DNA from 2 places in the Pseudoalteromonas agarivorans genome. Region 2 is predicted to be linked to the other one. Evidence: riboswitches for the same ligand, from Rfam matches in the RefSeq annotation. Region 2 holds a riboswitch; the other holds the start of a gene.
What was found. Region 2 has a riboswitch for lysine ahead of dapA (4-hydroxy-tetrahydrodipicolinate synthase). Riboswitches for the same ligand answer to the same signal wherever they lie in the genome.
Positions count from the first base shown of each region.

Region 1: another riboswitch for lysine. It lies ahead of lysC (lysine-sensitive aspartokinase 3); the one in region 2 lies ahead of dapA (4-hydroxy-tetrahydrodipicolinate synthase).

Region 1 covers NZ_JANIGJ010000001.1:193,748-205,279, forward strand. The annotation lists gene NQT65_RS00850 (TonB-dependent receptor plug domain-containing protein) at 1-1,598, opposite strand, end outside; gene NQT65_RS00855 (peptide-methionine (S)-S-oxide reductase) at 1,775-2,263, shown strand; gene NQT65_RS00860 (DUF4136 domain-containing protein) at 2,410-2,961, opposite strand; gene NQT65_RS00865 (Mks condensin complex protein MksF) at 3,070-5,847, opposite strand; gene NQT65_RS00870 (condensin complex protein MksE) at 5,844-6,392, opposite strand; gene NQT65_RS00875 (MksB family condensin complex protein) at 6,396-7,667, opposite strand; lysine riboswitch at 7,958-8,130, shown strand; gene lysC (lysine-sensitive aspartokinase 3) at 8,207-9,592, shown strand; gene NQT65_RS00885 (4'-phosphopantetheinyl transferase family protein) at 9,611-10,354, opposite strand; gene NQT65_RS00890 (sodium-dependent transporter) at 10,493-11,532, shown strand, end outside.
Region 2 covers NZ_JANIGJ010000009.1:66,920-78,451, reverse strand. The annotation lists gene NQT65_RS16000 (2OG-Fe(II) oxygenase) at 1-68, shown strand, start outside; gene NQT65_RS15995 (cysteine desulfurase-like protein) at 89-1,324, opposite strand; gene NQT65_RS15990 (2OG-Fe dioxygenase family protein) at 1,334-1,966, opposite strand; gene acnB (bifunctional aconitate hydratase 2/2-methylisocitrate dehydratase) at 2,165-4,762, opposite strand; gene NQT65_RS15980 (OmpA family protein) at 5,071-6,129, opposite strand; gene NQT65_RS15975 (protein adenylyltransferase SelO) at 6,464-7,870, opposite strand; gene NQT65_RS15970 (DNA-3-methyladenine glycosylase I) at 7,873-8,577, opposite strand; lysine riboswitch at 8,772-8,968, shown strand; gene dapA (4-hydroxy-tetrahydrodipicolinate synthase) at 9,097-9,981, shown strand; gene NQT65_RS15960 (2,3,4,5-tetrahydropyridine-2,6-dicarboxylate N-succinyltransferase) at 9,997-10,737, shown strand; gene NQT65_RS15955 (PLP-dependent decarboxylase) at 10,737-11,532, shown strand, end outside.

The DNA of each region.
Region 1 (11,532 bases), on a different contig from region 2:
CCAAGTGTTAAACGGTGATCAGGAAAGTTTAACGCGTAAAAACTGGCATCAATATCGGCTGCGCCGTAGTTCTCTGATTTATGTAAATAGGTGTAGCTAGCAATAAGTTTTGCTGTATCAAAGTGCTTAGTCGCTAAAAATTCAACCCCTGCAGTATCAATATCAACGGGGTTTGCAAAGCGCGCCGAGGTAGAATCAAAATTAAAGGTCCAATCGGTTAAGTTATTATCTTTTCGATAAAAAATAGCCGAGTTTAACTGCCAGCTTTGCTCTTCAAGTAATAAACCTAGCTCTAAGTTTGAAGTGGTTTCGCGCTCAAGGTTGTAGTTACTTCTAAATAACCCGCCAGAATCGCTACCGCCAATGGCTGTATAGCCTGCAACTTGACTCGCCTGCGCATATGATAAATAAAGGCTTTGCGCTGTGCTGTCATTATTTTGGGTATTTAAGGTTATATCGCCAATGGCTGATACCTCAGCGTCATCACGGTTTGTATCGTCATACGCAGCCCCTAAACGAAAAATAAGCTGTTGGTTAGCCTTTAGCGCCATAGTGTATTGGGGCAATACGCTCAGCTTATAATATTTTCGTGAGGTAAAGTTGTTTTCAAGTGTGGTTGATTCAATCGAGTCATCAATAAATTGTGCTGAGTAATTGATTGCAAACGCATTGCTTTGTGCATGGCGACCTGAAAGAGCAAGCGACTTAACCTCGCTTTTATGAAACGCTTCGAATGCACTTGGGTTTTCGCGCGAGTAAATATAGTGATCGTCATGGGTACGGTAATACGCCGATACTTCAAAATTACTGTTTTCAGCGTAATTTTGCTTGTGGTTAAGCATCCAAAGGCGGGTTTCTAAATCTTCAGTTTCGTTAACGCCAAAAGGGGTATACAAGTTAGGCCAGCCAAAAAACTTATCTTGCGAGCCATAAAATAAATCGGTTTGGCTATGCTCGCTTGCCAATTGCACGCGAGCTGAGGCGCGCGAAAAGTCATGGTCACCATTATCAATAGTGCCATCACTTTGCGAGTGAGAATATTCACCTTCAAAACCTAAGGTATAGTCAGCTAAGCTATCAAGTTGTGTGTTTTTAGCAGCGTGAATACTTTGAAGATTAAAGTCGTTCGTACCAGTACCAAGCGATACACTACCGCCAGTAATAATCGGTTTCCAACCAAACGAAACCGTACCTACAGAGCTGTTCATACCGTACAGTGCGTTATCGGCACCGGTTAAAACGGCTGGGCCGCTTAGCATTTGCGGTGCAATGGGAATTTCAGCAAAATAATGACCAGATTGCGGGTCAAGCAGGGTAGCACTGCCTACTCTAAAGCCGGTGTTTTCAAAAATACCGCCACGAATAGTTACATCAGCTTGCGCCTCAGCCATATTGCGCGATTGAAGATCTACACGCGGATCGTACTCTAAATTAGAAATAGGCGAGTCAAATGTACCTACAGGCAGTTTATTCGCAGTAGGCGAAGCCTCCACTGTTATTTGCTCGATTGAAGACTCATCAGATAACGTATTAGCATAAGCAAATGGGGTAACACTGCATAATAGTGCAGGCAATATAATGTGTGGTGTGCGGTTCATGTGTTTCTCGTCGTTTTTTATTTGTAGCTGCGGTTACAATTAATTTAAAAGCTCATATTTGAGCATGATAAAATAGCTAAATGTAACAGCAGTCATTTTGTGCGCGATTGTACATTAATTTGTTAATATCTGCATTTGATAACCATTCACACTTTACTCATTAGGTAGCATTTATAATGGATACTAAAGAACACAATACTATTTACTTTGCTGGTGGCTGCCTATGGGGCGTACAAGAGTTTATGAAACACTTACCAGGTGTTGTTAGCACACAGGCAGGGCGCGCTAATGGTTCAAGTAAAACTACAGATGGCGACTACGATGGTTACGCAGAATGCGTAAAGGTAATTTTTGACCTAAACGCCGTTAGCCTAAATAAGCTGTTTGACTACTTTTTTGAAATTATTGACCCATATAGCATTAATAAACAAGGGGATGACGTAGGCCCTAAATACCGCACTGCCATTTACAGCAAAAACCAAAACCATTTAGAGGCAGCAAACAACTATATAAATAAACGCAGCGATGCCGATAAAATTGTAGTACAGGTAGAGCCGTTAACTAATTACGTAACAAGCGATCCTGAGCATCAAGACCGTTTAACCAACCATCCAGATGACTATTGCCATATACCTTTTGAGTTATTGTATAAGTATAAAGCGTAAATTTAACTCGGTATTGTAGACGTGCAGCTTGCTGACGTGACGAGCGCAGCTCATAATTATTTAAATCTGAAGTCCCAAAAATAAAAACCCACAAAAAAGCTCACATACTGTGAGCTTTTTAAAACTTATTTAACGCTAATTTTAACTTACTGCTGCTTTTGCGGCGGGAAGTTGCTTAAAATATTAGCGACTGTTTCTTTAATTGATGCTTCGCGTTGCTCAGGCGATTGTTTTTTCTTTAATCGACCTTCTTTTGCGCCGCGCCATACAAGTTGGTTTGATTCGCGGTCAATAATATCAATTACTAACGTACCCACTTCGTATTCGCGGGCGCTAATGTCGCGTTGAAAACCCGTACCCCAGTACCCCCAACGCGCGCCGTAGCCTACGTTAAAGCTGTCTACTTCTAGCTCTTTATCTACCGATGCATGGTAGTTAACTAGTACGTCAGCTTGGGCTGGGTCTACTAAGCTCATACCTAATGTTTGGCTAAGCTCATTATTAACGGCAGTACGTACACGTTTTTCCATTAAGCCGTTAATTTGGTAGTTTGTGGTGTCTTTGGTTAGGCTCGCGTTTTCTACCCAAGCAAATGTTTTAAAATTACTAAAGTTGGCTGATTTGTCGTAATCCCAGTCAGGGGTTTGCGTACAGGCTGTAAGTAATGTCAGCGCTGCAACAATAAGTATATTTTTCATTACCTTTGCTCCAATAAAATGCGTTAATTTAAAATAACACACATCGTTTAAATGTGTATTAGTTTAACGTCCTATATTTTAGTTTAGTTGGTTTGCCTTAACGGCCAATTAATTGTGTTCAACTTCAATCCAGTCTTTTTCGTCTACCCAGTTTTGGGCGCCATCTTTTACTGAACGAATAGGTACAATGTAATCACAGCTTACCTGCGGTTTAACCGAGGCAAAAATTGGCACAAAGCCAAAGCTCAGTGCCGTTTCTATGATTGCTTTTTGGTTTTGCGGGTCAATGTCGGCCGCTTCATCAATATAAATAGGTATACGGTAAAGGTTTTGTTCCTGATCGCTTAATAAGTAACGAATAAACAACATGCCACATAATAACTTAATAGTAATACGGGTCCCGTTTGAGCCAGCTGAGTCTATTTTTTCAAAGTGTTCGGTTTCGCCAGCGCGGTTAACCACTTCAAAACGAATATCAAATAAGTCAGTTAATGTAAGGCCTGCTTTGTCGGAGGCAAGTTTTATTAGGTGATCTTTTGCTTCGTTTACCGCGCTTTCGCTGTAAGGTTCTTGGCTTAATAAATCAAGGGTGTCGCCTTGTTCAAACTGATGCGACGTGCTGATAATGGTATCAATACTATCAACCAGCATTTTGCGCGGTATTACGTTAATTTTAAACGCTTGAAGGTTAGAAATACGGTGCTGGCTTATGCCTTTATTAAAGCTGTTCATTTCGCGGCGAAGGCGGTCTAAGTCTTCACGCAAGCCTTTAATTGTGGCGGCTACTTCGGTTAGGGCTACGCGGCCTTGGCGCTCAACGGCATCGCGTTCGTTATCAAGGTTATGAAACGCGCTAATCAACTTTTGGTATTTAGTAAATTCGTCGTTTTCGTTATCGAACTTAGTAATACCCGCGTTATATACATGCAAATAGGTATTACGCACGTTTATGTCAAAGTTGCGCAGCTCTTGGCAGTCTTTATTAAAGTGATGTACTAGGTCGCTTAAGTTATCAAAGTCGACTGTTATATCAATCATATACGGGGTTACTTTACCGCTGTATAAATCAAGCGTGTGGTCAATTCGCTCGCTTTTAACTTGGCGTAGGCGCTCGGTTTGGCGATTAATTTGCTCTTGCTTAGATTTAATTAACGAGCGCCTGTCTGCAATTGAGCCACTATTTTTTTGAATGTCTTGCAGGTAGTCGTCAACTTGTTCGCGCTCTGCTAATAACTGCTCTTTTAGCATGGATTGCGCTTCTACCGATTGCTGCATTACCTCAAATTGCTCTAAGCGTTTTAGGGCGCTCTCTGCGCTCATTAGCTCATCGTAAAGTGCATCTTTTTCTTTTTGTTTATCGGCCACGTTAGCGGCTACTTCGCGCTGTTGTTTAAACTCTTTTAACGAGCGTTCCAGCGCGTCTAGCTGAGCGCTAAGTTGGGCTTTGTTTTCGCCGCTTTGCATTTGCACTGGCGACAGTTTTTTAAGTTTAATGCTTGCACCTGGAAGCGTTAGTACACCGCCTTTGACGTTTTCGCTTAATAGCGATAAAAATTCCCCAAATGCGTCTTCATCATCAATGGTTATATCGCCATTGCTGGTGGTGGCAAACGAGAGTATATCGGGGTTTAAAATGCGCGATATTTCTTCTACTTCTTTAAGTGATAGGTCTTCGCGCATTCGAGTAAACAAATTAAACTCAAGGTTTTTAAGCTGCAGTTTTAAGCTTTTAATTTGCTTTTGCGTTTCGCTAATGCGGTAATCAAGCGTGTGTAGGCTTTGCCCTTGTGCGCTGGTAATCGAGTGCGAAAGCGACTCGTAGTCTTGCTTAAGTTGGCCAAGGTTGGTTTTAAGGGTGGCTTTATTTACCAGTTCAAATTCACTTTTAAGAGCGCTGTAATCTAAAAACCATTGCTCTATTTGGGTTTGCCTGCGCTCTATATCGCGCGATTGCTGTACGTATAAGCTTTGCTTTTGCTCAAACTCGTGTTTTTCGTGCTCTATGTCTTCAAGGGCAATGGCTAGTTCGCTTAGTTGCTCTTCTTGGTAGGTATCAAAGTCTATTAATGCTTGATCAATTTTAGGCGCGTAGGCTGCTAACTTACCTTTAAGCACGGTTTGGTTTTCAAGCATTGATTCAAGCGCCGTTATTGGCTCTTGCATTGATTCAAGCGCTTTTAATTCGCGTTTAGCACGATTTACTTTATCAAACGAGCGACGCCATACTTCGTAAAAGTCCACTTTAGAGTTAGACATATGGCGTTCAAACACACGTAGCATAAAGCGTTTAACATCGCTTGCACCCAATTTGTGTAAGTTAAGAATACGCCTAAAAATTTCTTTATAAATGGCGGAGTCTTGCACGTTATTAAGCGGGATCATTTTTAAATTAATGTCGCCGTCAAAAGGGGTTGCGCCGCCGGTAAGCAGGGCGTTTAGCTCTTGTGCTTTAAGCTCTATAGGGTTGTAACCTTGCGTTTTTAAATGATTAAACAGCTTGGTAAACTTAATAATGGTATTACCTTGCGTGTACTGCGCTAAATCAAGTTTGCCTTGATAACAAAAGTACTGATGCGCGTAACCGGCTATTTTACCAAGGCCTGCTACACCAATCACCACCGAGCCATGGGGGAGGTTGGCTTCAAGCAAAATGTACGACTGATCTGATGAAAAATAAAATTTACGGGTTTCATCTAAATCGTGCCCGTCCCATTCGGTTAGGCGCAAATCGTTTATTAGCGGAAATTGCAGGGCGTTAATAACCGAGCTTTTACCGGTATTGTTTGGTGCACAAATAGAGCTACTTTTATCAAGAGGAATAACACACTTTGCATAGCCTGCGGTATTAAGTAGGGCGAGTTTACTTAGTCCGTATAAGTTTTTCATTGCTCGTCCTCTGTAATGTAGGTTTCTTCGTTTACTTCCATAAGTGCATCAATATAGCGGTGAATAGGCGCTTGTAGCATAAAGCCGCCTTCTACTTCGCGGGCAAGGCCTAAACGTACCATACGCAGGTATACATCTTTTCGTAAATCTGAGCCCGAAAATATCTCAAGCTGATCAAACAAGTGTTTATTAATTTGCACTAAGGTTTGCATCAGTTCTAAATCGTTTACTTCATCAAATAGGGCACGCATTGGGTCTTTACCCGTATTGGCAAAGTGCTCAATTAAAATGTAAATAGTCAGTGCAATAGCACGGGATATTTTACCCATGTTTGGCGTGCTTTCGTCGCTGGCAAAGTAGTAAAAGCCGCGGCTGTCGTGTTTTAAATCGTGGCCAAGGGCGCTAAATAAGGCGCTATAAGATTCTATGTGCTGGTCAAGCTCTTGCCACATTACGTTGTCTTGTTCGCAAATATGGTAACCCGCACCTAATTTTTTATTAATGGCTTGTAGGTGCGTAAGCTCGTCTAAGTTTATATGTGTCATGTGTTACTCGTCTGCCTGTGTATCTGGCTGAGGCGCAGAATTAAATGGGTATAACGAAAAATGCTGGCCGGCAATTTTTACGCGTGTCTTTTCATCGCTTTGGCTAATGTGAATTTCACTGTCGCTGACTAGTTTTTGATATAAAAATAGCATTTCGTCGGCGTCTAATTCTGGGTAGCTTTCATCTAAAAATTGCAGCAATGGCTGGGGCTTTTTACGTTTTTTATTAAAGCGTTTTGCAAAGCTTGTTTTAACATCGTGGTAATCAGGAATGTTTGGCGTGACAAATGCCGGCACGTCTTGTTGCTCTGGGAGCTGGTATTCTTCGTGTTCAAATTCTACCAAGCTTGCCATATAGGCAACTATATGACGCTGCTGGCCAAGCGAATAACGCTGCGCATCGCTTACAAAGTTTGGTTGTACCGCGCTTAGCATGTTGTCTACGCCATTTTTACGCACAAGGCCAAGCACTTTTGCTGCCTGGCGGGTAATTAGGTTATTACGGCGTAACTCTTCGCGCAGTGGCATAAGCATATCGGCACTTTTGCGTAAGCTTTCTCGGCCAACTAAATGCATTTCGAGTATCCGAGTACGCAATTGCTCAAGCATACGTTTGTCGCTGTAGGCTTTGCCTGAGCGTTCAATGTGCTCTATTTGCTTACTTATTTGCTGCTCAATCAATGTAAAACAGGCATGAAAGTCACCGCGAATATCGACCATTTCAAGCATCGGCTCTATGTATTCGTCAAAGGCTTCTATTACCGCTTTGTAGCGCTTTTGCAAAGATTGCACCGCGTGATCAGATTTAGCTTGCTCAACAATGTTTAAAATAGCGTTTTCGTTGTGCGCGTAAAGCTTCATTATTTTACGCACCCGATCATCCATAATGCGGCTATAGCGGCGTAAATCGTCATAGTCTTCTATTTCGCCGGCATTATCTAATCGGTTTCCTAGGCGTGCTAAATCATCAACCAAAACGCTAATTTCTTGTGCTAAACCTAGGTGTTCTTCTTGTAATAAAAAGGTCGCAAAATCGGCAATGGCGCGGTTTATTTCAAGCTGGGATGATTTAGCCAATGGAATAAGTATGTCTTGATTGAGCAAACGATTTGTTTCTTTGTATATGCGCTCGTTTGTCCACGTGGGCTGTTTTTGCTTAATGGCGTTTTGCACGTCTTTGAGGCTAAAGTCGGCCATTTTAAAACGTTTAAATAATAGCTCTAAAACACCCCAGTGTTCGCTAAGGGTGTTAAGCAGCTTTTTAGCTGGGATCATAATGCGGTGATACATCCTAGTAATGAGTTAACTACACTTAAAGCAGAGCGTAGTTTTTATATTTTTATAATAAAAAGTACTCGTTATTAACTGGCTTAATTTACACATTTTTTTAGCTGGCGTACAGGCGAGTTACATTAAGCGCTGTAAAAGTAGCCAGCAATGTAAACCTTGGCTAAATTATTCGCGTTATATTAGCTAAAACACCTTGACAGCTAGACGTCTAAACGATAACTTTCAAAGCCCCGCTACACAGTGGGGTTTTGTTTTATTAGCCACAGGTTAATACAACATTCAGAAGAGGTGCGATACTTAGGTATTTAATGGTAGGTGACGAACGCCCATAACCATTAAAGAGGGAAGTACTCGCCGAGGAAAACAAGGTTACGTCAACCGTGTTTTTCGGTTTATGGGGCTGAATCCCCAAAACTGTCACCAACTTAGGTGGAGAGCTTCTGGCAGCGGACACATCTTATTTGCATTCCTTTGCCAAGTTCTTCTTGTTTTTTAGCGGTTTGGATACCGCGAAAGGAGACGAAATGACTACCCAATCAGTGCCACAAACAGTATCAGGCGCAAAATCAGATTACATCGTTGCCAAATTTGGCGGAACCAGTGTTGCAAACTTTGAAGCGATGAGTCGCTGCAGCGAAATTATTGTTGCAGATAAAAGCGTACGTATTGTAGCTGTGAGCGCCAGTGCCGGCGTAACTAACCACTTAGTTGCACTGTGCAAACCCGACCTTAGTAAAGAGCAGCGCCAAGCACACATAGATGGCGTATTGGCTATTCAACAGGCTATTTTAGATGAGTTGTCGCTTGATGCCGATTTAGCCGTAGGTTTTAACGAGACGTTAAAAGCGTTTCAAACGTTAGCACTTGAAACACTCACTACTGATCAACAACACGATGAGCTGCTTAGCTTTGGCGAACGTTTATCGTCTTATTTATTTGCTCAAGTGCTGCGCTTAAAAGGCTTAAATGCAGATAGGTTTGATGTGCGCAAAGTGCTTAAAACCGACAGCCAATTTGGTAAAGCAACGCCCGATGTTGCGGCCACTGCACAAGCGGCTAAAGACCTGTTAATTCCGTTATTAGATGAGCAAGTAATAGTTACACAAGGGTTTATTGGTAGTGATGAATTTGGCCAAACCACAACGCTTGGTCGTGGTGGCTCTGACTACAGTGCGGCGTTATTAGCAGAGGCTATTAACGCTAAGAGTGTACACATTTGGACCGATGTAGTGGGTATTTTTAGCACCGACCCGCGTTTATGCGCTAAGGCAACGCCAATTGCCCGTTTAAGCTTTGATGAAGCCGCAGAAATGGCGACATTTGGCGCAAAAGTATTGCACCCTGCAACTATTTTACCAGCAAGCCGTAGCCATATTAATGTATTTGTAGGCTCTAGCCGCGAGCCAGAGCGCGGAGGAACGTGGATTGAGCGTGAAAAATCGCAGCAGCCAGGTATTCGTGCCGTTACGCAGCGTAAAAACCAAATATTGCTAACGCTTAAAAGCCCAGAAATGTTATTAGCAAGTGGCTTTTTGGCCCGTGTATTTACTATTTTAAGTGAATTTAATATATCGGTAGATTTAGTGACTACCTCAGAAATTAGTGTTGCCATTACGCTCGATAACGCGCCTAATGCCTCGCGACCTGAGCTTGAGCAAGCGTGTTTAGATGAATTGGCCGAATTTTGTCATGTATCGGTTGAAAACAACTTAACCTTAGTGGCGCTTATAGGCTCTGAAATACAGCTACGCCAGCACGAAATGAACCTAATGAACGTACTAAAAGAGTTTAATATTCGATTAATTTGTCATGGTGCAAGTAAGCACAACTTATGCTTTTTAGTAGAGCAAAGCGAATCAGATACCGTGGTACAAGCAATACACAGCCGCTTATTAGAAAGCGCTGCTTAAGCTTTTAAAGCCAAGTTATTAAGTATCCAAGTTATTAAGTATAAAGCACCGCCAGTCGGTGCTTTTTTTATGCGCCACGCTTATATCAAACTCCTCATTGGCAACCGTTATGGTGTTACTCGATGCTGTTAGGTTTAACAAAGAAAATTCATCAAATACATTTGGGCTAAGCAATTGCGCTATTGGGCGGCTAGTTGCTTTAGCGAGTGCCTCTTTTAAGGTCCAAATTCTAAAAAAGCGGTGGGCTTGCTCTTTTATAGCCAAAGGCGCGGTAATTAAGGCAATTTCAGCCTTATGATAAAAATGCTTAGCGAGCTTTTCGAATGGGCGTTTTAAGTTTATTTTTTCAATATCAAAGCCAAACTCCGCCTTAGTAACATTAAGTGCAACGCCAACTAAGCCATGCGAGTGCGAAATACAGGTATTTATAACGGTGTGGTTTATATGGAGCTGCAGTTTTGAGCATTCTTCATTAAAGTGGGTGCTCATTTTATTAAGCGGTATGTGTGCGTATTGGGGCTGAGTATGCTTTGCAAGTTGCTTTAGTAATATGCGCGATGCTACATATTCTTGCTTTGCTTGCATGCGTTTACGGCGATTTATAACGCTTAGCTCAAATGGGCTTAGGTACTGGGTTAAATCAAGGTGTTCTACATTAAGTGTGTTGGCATTAAACACTAAAATAGTATTGTTGCTAGGGGATAAATCGCTATAAAAAGAGGGAGCAATACTTAGGGTGTTTTTAAAAAAGTGGTTAGTCATACGCGCTTAAAATAAGTGAGTGCTGTAATTATGAGCGGTTAACAGCGCTTATTTATGCCAAAAGCAATTTTATTACTCAGTTGGCATTAAATATGGTTTAATTCACAATAATCAAAGAATAACAGAATTTGTAGATGTATGGCACAAGTGCGTGATGGATTTCAAAGCCGTTTTGGTTTTGTTTTAGCCGCTGCAGGCGCAGCAGTGGGTTTAGGTAATATTTGGGGTTTTCCTACGCAGGCGGCCAACCATGGTGGCGGTGCATTTTTATTGGTTTACTTTGTAGTTATATTTTTACTTGCGCTACCTGCGCTTTATACCGAACTTTATTTAGGCCACCAAGCGCAAGCAAACCCAGTAAAAGCATTGGGTAATGCGTGGCAAAATACCAACAAAAAAGTAGGGGCTGCCGCAGGATATATTGGCCTTGCGGGCGCTGTGGTTATGCTTAGCTTTTATTCTATTGTAGCTGGGTGGATGCTCTCTTACGCCATAGAGCCTATTACTACATTTTTTGGTTTTACCGCAGCAAGCGAATTTTTACACAGCGACTCTATGGCGCGTAATTTTATATTTACGCCGCTTATGCTTATTTTAACCGCCAGTATTATTTTAAAAGGGGTTAAATCGGGGATTGAAACTTGGTCACGTCGATTAATGCCATTGTTGTTGGTGCTACTAATAGGCTTAATTTTTTATATAGCCAGTTTAGAAGGCGCCAGCGAAGGGTTTGCTGCTTATTTAATTCCTAATTTTAGCCAAGTGCTTGACCCAAATTTAATTATTGCTGCAATGGGGCAGGCTTTTTTCTCGCTCTCATTAGGGGTTGGCTGCATGATGATTTATGGCTCGTACCTGCAGCCAGATGCAAACCTGCCAAAACTAACTGCAAGCGTTGCACTACTTGATACCAGCGTGGCATTTTTAGCAGGTTTACTGATAGTGCCTGCAATTTATGTAGCGCAGCATAACGGGGTAGAGGTGTTTAGCGGCGGAAAACTTATAGGTGAAGGGCAGCTTATATTTGCTATTTTGCCTGAGCTTTTTAGTACTATGGGCGAAATTGGCTTACTAATTGGGTTACTGTTTTTTGTACTTATGTCGATTGCATCGGTTACATCTACTATTTCTACCACAGAAATACCGGTAGCGTTTTTAGTAGAAAACCACCGCGTAGA
Region 2 (11,532 bases):
AATATATTTTAACTTCATGGGTGCTATTTAATCGCGCAGAGCAAATATATGGTGCGCCTAAAAGTTAGCGCACCAAAATTAGTATCATTTAACCGAGCAGTTCATCAAATAAATTAAACAACTGATCTAGCTCTTCAATGGTGTTGTAGTGCATACAACCAATACGTACTACACCGCCTTTATCAAGCACACCTAATTGCTTACACAAACCTTGTGCATAAAAATGTCCATCCCATACACAAATAAGCTGTTTGCCTAAAAACTCAGACACCTCACGCGGCTCTAGCCCTTCAAAGGTTAAAGCAAATGTAGGCGTACGCTCGTTTAAGCGCTCTAGGTCATCAATGCCATATAGCTTAATGCGCGGGTAATTAACTAAACGCGTCAAAAAGTATTCACTAAGCGCCATTTCGTGCTGCTTTGTTTTAGCAAAAGCCGCAGCTAACTTTTCACGGCGCGTGTGGCCTTCATCAAGCCCGCTAATTGCAGCAATGTAATCAACAGCGGCAATAAAACCCGCTAAGGCTTCGAAGCTTTGCGTGCCTGTTTCCCATCGACCTGGTGCTACATCTTTAGCGGGTTCTACTTTGTAAGGCGTAAAACCTTCAAGATGCTGTGTTTTACCGTACACCATGCCTAAGTGAGGACCAAAAAACTTATATGCAGAACAGGCCAAAAAGTCGCAATCAAGGGCCTGAACATCAACAAGCTCGTGCGGTGCATAATGCACAGCATCAACGTACACTAATGCGCCTACAGCATGGGCAAGCTCTATAATACGTTTAATATCGTTAATAGAACCCGTAGTATTTGAAGCGTAAGTTACCGCAACCAGTTTAGTATTGCTGTTTAATAAGCTTTCAAACTGCGCCATATCTAAGCTGCAATCAGCCTCGTTAATTAAAGCTGTTTGAACTTTAGCGCCTTTATCTTGCGCTGCTTGCTGCCACGACGATACATTTGAGAAATGATCAGCGTTAGTCACAATAATCTCATCGCCGGCTTGCCAATCGCGTGAAATAGCACGGCTAAAGCTAAAGGTAAGGCTGGTCATGTTAGGGCCAAACACTATATTTTGTGCACTTGGCGCATTAAGTAAATCGGCCGCTGCTTGGCGCGCATTTGCCATTAACTCAACGGTTTTATCACTTGAAAAAAACGCACCGCCTAAGTTTGAGTTGTAGTGCCCTAAATAAGCAGTCATTGCATTTAGTACAGACTGCGGCACTTGAGAGCCACCTGGGCCATCTAAAAATATTGGCGATTTACCATCAACGGTTTGTATTAATGCAGGAAACTGCTCACGTAGTTGCGCTATGTTCATGAGCATTCCTTAAGAGGTAAGTACAAAACAATCCAAGTAACCTGGCTTGTTTGTATCTACTTTGTTCATTGGCGTTGCATTGTGCCAAACTTGACGGTCGTTTATTAGTGCAAACATTCCGTCTTTAATTTCCATTTTAAAACACGGTTCTGCTTGCTTGTTTTCGTATACAAGCAGCTCGCCGCCTTCTAAGTTTTCGTGAGAAACACCACATACACAAACATGGTCAAACCCATCTTGATGCACACCTTCAGGTGCTGCCGGCGTATCGCTATCAATGGCAAGCATTCTAAATTGGTGAATTTCAATATCACGGCCTTCATCAATGCCGGTAAGCTCACAAAACCCACTTACAATGCTTTTCATCCCTTCTGACTCAAGTAAGCTTTGCTCTAAGTTTTCATAAGTACGCTCAACATTACCCTGAAAGGTATTAATGGAATCGTCTTGAACAAACGCTTTGGCAGCTTGTAGTTTTAGCTCACCATTTTGAAATTTAATTACCGAGTAACGACGCTTACGAAATTCACCATCTGCATACGGATTAGCAGGTAGGTTATCAAAAGAAGGCTTAACCAAATCAATATTTGCTTGGTTAATAAAACGAAGTTGCAGTAAATTCTGGTTGTTTAATGCAGTCATAAAATCTCGCTTAAAATAATGAGAATATTGAAAGGGATTTTAATGCATGTAGAAAGGAATATTTGCTTTATTATTTATATAAAAAGTAGGTAATGGTTATATTTAATTCAAATAAAACTTATTACAGCATGAAATATTCAATTTTATTTTAGCCAATAAAAAACCCGCCTAAGCGGGTTTTTTTAAAACAGCTTTAAATTATACAGCTTGCTGAATAATTACGTTGTCTGCTTTTTTAGTGTACTGAGGCATGCGGTGGAAGTTCAAGTAACGGTATGTATCTGCAGCCGTTGCATTGATTTTCTCTGCGTATTCTTGGTACTCAGCTGGTGTAGGTAATTTACCTAAAATTGCCGCTACTGCAGCAAGCTCAGCTGATGCTAAGAATACATTTGCGCCTGTACCTAAACGGTTAGGGAAGTTACGAGTTGAGGTAGAAACAACCGTTGCTTTATCAGCAACACGTGCTTGGTTACCCATACACAGTGAACACCCTGGCGTTTCGATACGTGCACCAACACGACCAAAGATACCGTAGTACCCTTCGTCAGTTAGTTGGTCTTTATCCATCTTCGTTGGTGGAGCTACCCAAAGTTGAGTTGGGATACGACCAGTAAAGCCATCTAGTAATTTACCCGCAGCACGGAAGTGACCAATGTTAGTCATACAAGAACCGATGAATACTTCGTCGATTTTCTCGCCAGTAACATCAGAAAGTAAACGCGCGTCATCTGGGTCATTTGGAGCACAAAGGATTGGCTCTTTAATTTCTGCTAGGTCGATTTCTACAACGTGCTTGTACTCTGCATCAGCATCAGCTTCCATAAGTTCTGGGTTTGCTAACCATTCTTGCATTGCTGTAATACGACGCTCGATTGTACGTACATCGCCATAACCTTCAGAGATCATCCACTTAAGCATAACAATGTTAGACTCAAGGTATTCGCTGATAGACTCTTTAGAAAGCTTAACAGTACAACCTGCTGCTGAACGCTCTGCTGATGCATCTGATAATTCAAACGCTTGCTCAACGGTTAAGTGCTCAACACCTTCAATTTCTAGTACGCGACCAGAGAATTCGTTGATTTTACCTTTTTTCTCTACTGTTAATAAGCCTTGCTTAATACCGTAGTATGGGATTGCGTGTACTAGGTCACGTAAAGTGATACCTGGTTGCATTTCACCTTTAAAGCGAACCAAAATAGACTCAGGCATATCAAGTGGCATAACACCTGTTGCTGCTGCGAACGCTACTGCACCTGAACCCGCTGGGAACGAAATACCTAATGGGAAACGTGTATGTGAATCACCACCAGTACCTACAGTATCTGGTAATAACATACGGTTTAACCAAGAGTGAATTACACCATCACCAGGGCGAAGTGAAACACCGCCACGGTTCATGATGAAATCAGGAAGCGTATGGTGAGTGTTTACGTCAATTGGTTTAGGGTAAGCAGAGGTATGACAGAATGACTGCATTGTTAAATCTGCAGAGAAACCTAAACATGCTAAGTCTTTAAGCTCATCACGTGTCATAGGACCTGTAGTATCTTGCGAACCTACAGTGGTCATTTTTGGCTCACAGTATTGGCCTGGGCGAATACCTGCTACGTTACATGCTTTACCAACCATTTTTTGCGCTAGCGTAAAGCCTTTATCAGACACTTCTGTTACTGCTGGTACTTTAAATACGTCAGTAGCACCTAAACCTAAAGAGGTACGTGCTTTGTCTGTTAAACCACGACCAATGATTAGAGGAATACGGCCGCCGGCACGTACTTCATCTAAAATTACGTCTGATTTAAGTTCAAAAGTAGAGATAACGTCATCAGTACCGTGGCGCTTAACTACACCTTCGTATGGGTAAATATCAATTTGATCACCCATGTTGAACTCATCAACATTTAACTCGATTGGTAACGCACCTGAATCTTCCATTGTGTTGAAGAAGATAGGCGCAATTTTGTTACCTAAACATACACCACCAACGCGCTTATTAGGTACGTATGGGATATCATCACCCATAAACCAAAGTACAGAGTTAGTTGCAGATTTACGAGAAGAACCAGTACCTACAACGTCACCTACGTATGCAAGTGGTAAACCTTGTGTTTTTAATTCTTCAAGTTTAGTGATTGGACCTACTTCACCCGCTTTGTCAGGAGTGATACCGTCGCGCTCATTTTTTAGCATTGCTAAAGCATGAAGCGGGATATCTGGGCGTGACCATGCATCTGGTGCAGGTGATAAATCATCAGTGTTTGTTTCGCCGGTTACTTTAAATACAGTAACAGAGATTTTTTCAGCAACAGCTGGCTTGTTAGTAAACCATTCAGCGTCTGCCCAAGATTGAATAATCTTTTTAGCGTGCTCGTTGCCTGCTTTTGCTTTTTCTTCTACGTCGTAAAATGCATCAAACATTAATAATGTGTTTGATAGGCCTTTTACAGCGATAGGCGCAAGTGTTTCGTCATCAAGTAGCTCAATCATTGGGGCGATGTTGTAACCACCTAACATTGTACCTAATAATTCTGCTGCTTTTTCTTTAGATACTAATGGAGATTGTGCTTCGCCTTTAGCAACTGCCGCTAAAAAGCCTGCTTTGATGTATGCTGCATCATCAACGCCTGGTGGTACGCGGTTGATTAGTAAATCTAAGATGAACTCTTCTTCACCCGCTGGTGGGTTTTTAATTAGTTCAATAAGATCAGCCGTTTGCTGAGCATCTAATGGCGCTGGTACGATACCTAACGCGGCACGTTCTTCTACGTGTTTACGATATTCTTGTAGCACAATATTGCCCTCTTGGTGACGTGAAAGTATTCGGTAGCGCATCATGCGCAAAAAAAGTAACCCAATACTTATAGTATTCTAACGCGGGATTATAAAGCTTTTATGTATAGATGAAAATCCATCCAGCTAAGCAACTGATTATACCGACTATAAATATTATGAATAGTGGTAAGCATAAATTCTATTTTCGTGAATGTTTATTAAGTAATAATCATTCTTGTTTAATCAGGCTAATACTGCATATGCTGTTTTAAAGGCATAAAAAAACCCAGCACTAAGCTGGGTTTTTAAAATAAAGTAAGTAACTATTAACGCTTAACTTTTACACGTTCAATAGATTTTACATGTGCTTCTACACGACGGTTTTCAGCGTGAGCTTCTTTCGTGTTAGCTGTGTTTTTAAGACGTTCTTCACCTAGGCCAACAGTTGTAATGCGATCTTCAGCAATGCCATCTTTAATTAGCTCTTGTGCTACATCATCAGCACGCTTTTTAGAAAGCATCTTGTTGTAGTTTGCGTTACCTACCGCTGACGCGTGGCCTTCAAGTAGTACAGTTGTATCTTCGTGCTCTTTTAAGAACTCAGATACTGATGCAATGTCGTCAAAGTAACGTTGACCAACTTGTGCAGAATCATGTGGGAAAGTAACTAATAAGCTTGTTGTTACTTCACGGTCTTCGTATAAAGTACAGCCATCGCCATCCACAGCGTCTGTCATTGGCGTGTTAGGACATTTATCATCTTTATCTAGGATGTTGTCGTTGTCGCTGTCTTTAGGTTCTACAGGTACTTCTACTACTGCTGTAGGCGCTGGCTCTACAGGCTGTGCAGGCATAGAGTTTTGGCCAAATAAGTAGTTAATACCAATTTTAGCACCTACATCTGTGTAACCTTTATCAAGACCTTGGTATACCGCAGTTTCAGCGTTTACGAAAAAGCCATCAGTAATAAAGTGTTGGTAACCAACACCTGCGTTTAAGAATGTGTTGTCATCTACTACGTCCATTTCTTTAATACCGAATAGACCGTAGAAAGGGCCGCCGTCAAGGTGGTAAAGCGCATCAATACCGTAACGCTCGCCGTCGATATTATTACGATTGCCCGCAGCTTTATCGAACGCGTTAAAGTCCATATCTGCATACTCAAGGCGTGCGCTCCAGTAATCGCTGAAACGGTAACCTGCTTCTACACCCCAACCAGTTGACTCGTTTACGTCAAGGCCAGCTTGAGCGCGCATGTTTTCCCATGACGCATCATAGTAGTCACCAAATGCACCAATGTAGAAACCTTCTTCTTTATCGGCAGCGAATGTAGACGCGCTAGTTGCAGCTAACGCAATTGCAATTGTAAGTGATTTTAATTTCATTGTTTTCTTCCCATTTTAACAACTTAGAAAATTGTAGCTAATCAATACTAGCTCAACCAGTTTTGTACACACTACCCGAGCTTTTGTTAATCGATACTTAACGAAAAATAAAGTTTATAAATTTTTTCAACGATCTACAGGCATTCCAACCACCAATTGTAGGTTAAGTAAAAATTTTTACCTAATCTGCAATTAATAAATTATGGTAATTTATAAATAGTTACTTTTTATGAATGCGCACAATAGCACCGAGTGTGTAACTGCTCAATCATTGTACACTGCATTATTTAAAAATGACTATTTATAATCAAAAACTTACAATTAATTACAATACTTAAGTACCGCAAAAAGTTTGATAGCCCTTGTCATCTTTACCTGTCTCTTGAAAGCGGGCTAAATTAGCTGTTTTATCATATGGGTTACTCATCACCGCTAAGAAGTCGCTTAACAGCTCGCTCTCGCCGTGTTGATTATATTGCGCAAGTATTTCTTCGACGATGTGATTACGCGGTATAACCCTTGGGTTAGCCGCTCTCATTAGGTTATAGCTGTTTTCATCACATCTTTTTTGCCATAACATGGCCCATTGCGTTAATTCATCTGGCACTTTCCCACCCTTTAGTGACTCGGTTAGGGCATCAAAGGTGTTGGTATAATCGAGCTTATGCTCTTGAAATAACAATAATAACTTACTTACAAGCTCTACATCGTCTTCGTTATAACCTGCTAAGCCTAATTTTTGTGCCCACATTTGATTATATTGCTCGTTAAATAACGTAGAAAACTGATTAATTAGCGGCGTCATTAAACTTACAGCTTGTTCGTCATCTTCATCTATTAGCGGGATTAGGCTCTCGGCTAAACGCGCGCAGTTCCAACTTACAATATTTGGCTGATTACCGTAGGCATAGCGACCTTGCTTATCAATTGAGCTAAACACGGTATCAAAATCAAAGGTATTCATCATTGCACACGGGCCGTAGTCGATAGTTTCGCCGCTTATCAAGGTATTATCAGTATTCATAACGCCATGAATAAAGCCTACTCGCATCCAGCTAATAACCAGCGCTAGCTGACTATTTATAACGGCTGCTAAAAAATCTAAATAGCGCTGAGCCCCTGTTGATTGAATACTTGGGTAATGACGCTCAATGGCTACATCAGCTAATTTTTTTAATCCCTCTACATCACCTTGAGTTGCTAAATACTGAAACGAGCCAACGCGAATATGGCTACTTGCTAAGCGGGTAACAATTGCGCCTGGTTGCGGCGGATTACGATAAACAGCTTCACCTGTGCCGACAACAGCCAAACACCGCGTGGTTTTAATCCCTAAGCCGTGCATAGCTTCGCTCATAATATACTCGCGAATAGCGGGGCCTAGTGCACATCGTCCATCGCCTCCTCTTGAAAAAGGCGTGGCGCCTGAGCCCTTTAACTGAATATCCCACAGCTGATTTTTATCATCGCTGATAGCACCCAGTAAGTGCGCTCGCCCATCACCCAAGCGCGGCGAAAAGTGCCCAAACTGATGCCCAGAATAGCCAAGCGCTACAGCATTTACCGGTTGTGGCTCGTTACCAGCAAAAGTACTGGCGCGCAGCGCAGGCTCAACATCTATATTAAACTGCTGTGCTAACGCTTCGTTCCACAAAAGTAATTGCGCAGCTGCAACGCTTGAAGGTTGATCCTCTATTGCGAAGTTATCTGCTATGTCTGTGTATCTTGGCACTAGTTTCATGGTTAATCCTCTGTTTGTTGGCTTATGCCTACGCGATTGTCGCCCACGCTGTAAGCGACAATTAAGCTAAGTTCTTGCAGGCTCAAACCACTTTGCTTTTGCATTTCGTTAAAAAACGCCTGTGCGGCAGTGAGCGATTTTTTAGTTTGCAGGCCGCCATCGATAATTTTGTGCGCTCTTAGGTAACTTTCTACATCTCGCGAAAGTAAAAAAGTATCTTTACCAAGCGCTCTTAAGGCATACGGGCCTGTATTGCCGCCCAACCGAGCACCCTGTTTTTTTAAATATGCCCATAAACCAATAATGTCATCGCTTGGCCAGTTAGCTACAAACTGGCTAAAACTGCCATGTTGCTGAGCTATTTCGTGGATCATGTAGGCATTTTCAGGAATTGTTTTTACTTTTTTATAATTACGAATAATGCGCTCATCAGTTGCTTTTTGCTCGAGCATATCGGGCGGCATCATAAGTAATTTATCAACATTAAACTGCCAAAAAACCTCTCTAAAACCTGGCCATTTACTGTTTATTACCGACCAGTAAAACCCGCTTTGAAATACTTTACGGGTAAACTCTTCAAGCCAGTCGTCGTCACTTAATGCGCTTAATGCTTTTTTAGATAAGGGTTTTGCGAGTAATAACTTAAGCATTTTTTCAGAGCCTTTTCGCTCTACTGCTCGCTTATAAATATCGCTAAATTTTTCCATACTTATTAAATACCTCATCACTACTCATAGGGTTAGTTTACGAGAAAAGCAGCCAATACGTAACCACCCACATTTTCGATGAACTAATCTGTATCCTGCAACTTGACACCTAGACGGCTAAAATGTTTTAATCGCCGCAATTACCCTATTTAAATTGTATTTTGTTAAACCTTTTGCGGTTAAACAAAATACAAAGGGCTAGAAGAGGTGCGTTATTCAGGTAGCGTATGTTAGGAGCGCAAACTCCAGTGAGCATATGTGAGGGGAATACCGCCGAGAGGTAAACGCTTTTGCGAAGCAATTACTTCGGGCGTCTAGGTTGAATCCTAGCGACTGTCACCAATAGCTGTTTTAAAACAGCTTATTAGTTTGGTGGAGAGCTTCTGGTCTTAAATAATAAGGCCGTGCGCCCTATTATTTTAAGCCCATTCGCTCTTCGAATACTGTTCGAACGACGTTAATGCGGCTCACATCATACAGCCTCCTTAATATCTCGAACACCTTATAGGTTCGTAAGAGATGATTCACAACTTCAATTTAGACGACTACGCACTGTGGACAGCGCTTGTTACGCCGTTTGATCAACAAGGTAATGTTGACTACGACACGCTCACAACACTTGTTAGCGAACAAGAAGCGGCACACAACGGTATTTTACTGCTCGGTAGCACAGGTGAAGGCTTAGCCCTTACGCTTAAAGAGCAGCAAGGCATTGTTGAGCACGTGTGCCAATTAAAACCCAGTGTACCGCTTATGGTTGCTGTTGGTGGTAGTAATTTGGCCCAACAAAAAGAATGGGTTAGCTACTGTAACCAATTACCTATTCACAGCTACTTATTAGGCTCGCCTCTTTATGCAAAACCAGGGGCTGTAGGTCAAACACATTGGTACGAAAGCTTATTAAACGAAAGCGTGCATCCGTGTATGTTGTACAACGTACCTGGGCGCAGCGGTGTAAGCATTCCTATCGAAACCATTGAAAACTTAAAAGCGCACCCAAAACTGTGGGCTTTAAAAGAAGCCAGTGGCAACATCACCCAATTTGAAGCATACCGACAAGCCGCGCCTAATTTAGCGCTATACAGTGGCGACGATGCACTTATGCCCTACTTTGCCCAAGCAGGTGCAAAAGGCTTAGTCTCGGTTGCGGCCAATGCATGGCCTTTGCAAACACATGAATTTGTAAAGCGCAGCCTAAGCGGTCAACACCCCAATTTATTTGCTCAGTGGACTCGCGCTATCAATAGCCTATTTGCTGTAGCAAACCCTATTCCCGTTAAAGTGCTAATGCACCAGCAAGGGCGTTTAAATAGCCCACTGTTGCGTCCACCTTTAACGCATCTTGAGTTAACGCAAACCGATTGCATTACCACTGCAAACGACACCATTTTATCTTGGCATTAAACACAGGTTTTTATAATGAGCTGGTTAGAACTACTAAATAATTTAGAATCGGGCGCAGTACGCGCAGCATCACAAAACGAAAGCGGCCAATGGGAAGCTAACGTAGAAGTAAAACAAGGCATTTTAGAAGCCTTTAAAAATGGCACTAACACCGAGTTTGCAGGCGGGTTTGTTGATAAGCACAACCTTGCACCACAAGAATTTAGCACTGAAGATGGCGTGCGTATGGTACCAGGTGGCACCAGTGTTCGCCGCGGTGCCTACGTAGCTAAAGGCACTATTATTATGCCACCAGCGTACGTAAATATTGGCGCATACATCGACGAAGGCACTATGGTTGATAGCCACGCATTAGTGGGTTCGTGTGCACAAGTTGGTAAAAATGTACATTTAAGCGCAGCTGTTCAACTTGGTGGTGTACTTGAGCCAATTGGGGCAAGCCCAGTCGTGGTTGAAGACGATGCGTTTATTGGCGCAGGTTGTGTCATTGTTGAAGGCGTAGTGGTTAAAAAAGGCGCTGTACTTGCACCAGGTGTGCGTTTATCTGCCACTATTCCGGTTTACGACTGTGTTAACGAGCGCCAGCTAGATAAAGGCGAGCCAATTCCAGAGTACGCTATTGTAATACCAGGCTCTCGCCCTGCGTCTAACGAATGGGCTCGTGAGCAAGGCCTAAGCATGTCGTGTGCACTCATTGTTAAATACCGCGACGAGCAAAGCGATGCATCGTTATTGCTAGAAGAGGTTTTACGATAATGAGCTTTTTGAGCACGCCTATCAAGGCCGCCGTAAATACACTTACTCAGCAACTTGATACACCTTTTTTTGTTTACGACTTAGACAAACTAAACGCACACCTTACCCGTTTAGTTGCGCAAACCGATGTAAAGCTTTGGTATGCGGTAAAAGCCAATCCGCTTTCTAAGGTTATTCAATGCCTAGACAGCGCCGGATTTAACTTTGACGTAGCAAGTAAAGGTGAGCTTGAACAAGTCCTTGCACAAGGTATTAGTTCACAGCGCGTGCTCAACACAGGGCCTGCAAAGAGCCCTAAACAAATTAAACACTTTATTGAGCGCGGCGTGCGTATTTTTGTTGCCGAAAGCCTCAATCAAGTACGTTGGTTAAACCAGCAAGCGCAGCTGCAAAATACGCAGCTGCAAGTATTACTGCGTGTGCAATTACGCTGGCCAGAAGGTGAAAAAAACCCACTAGGGGGTGACAGCCTTACTCCGTTTGGGCTTGGTTGCGATGAATGGCAAGCGCTCAATACTGGCGATTACCCAGCACTTAATTTTGATGGCCTACATATTTTTCAGTGGGGCAACATGCTTAGCACACAAAAGCTAAGCGAGCTGTGGTCACAGATGATTGCACCGCTTACCACCTTGGCTAATAACTTAAATATAAACCTTAAAATTTTAGATTTAGGCGGCGGTTTAGGTATTCCTTACACACCAAACGATGCAACACTTGAGTGGGATGGATTAATCACCGCGCTGGCAAAAATTAAAAAAGATGCGGGTGTAGACGAGCTTTGGATGGAGCTTG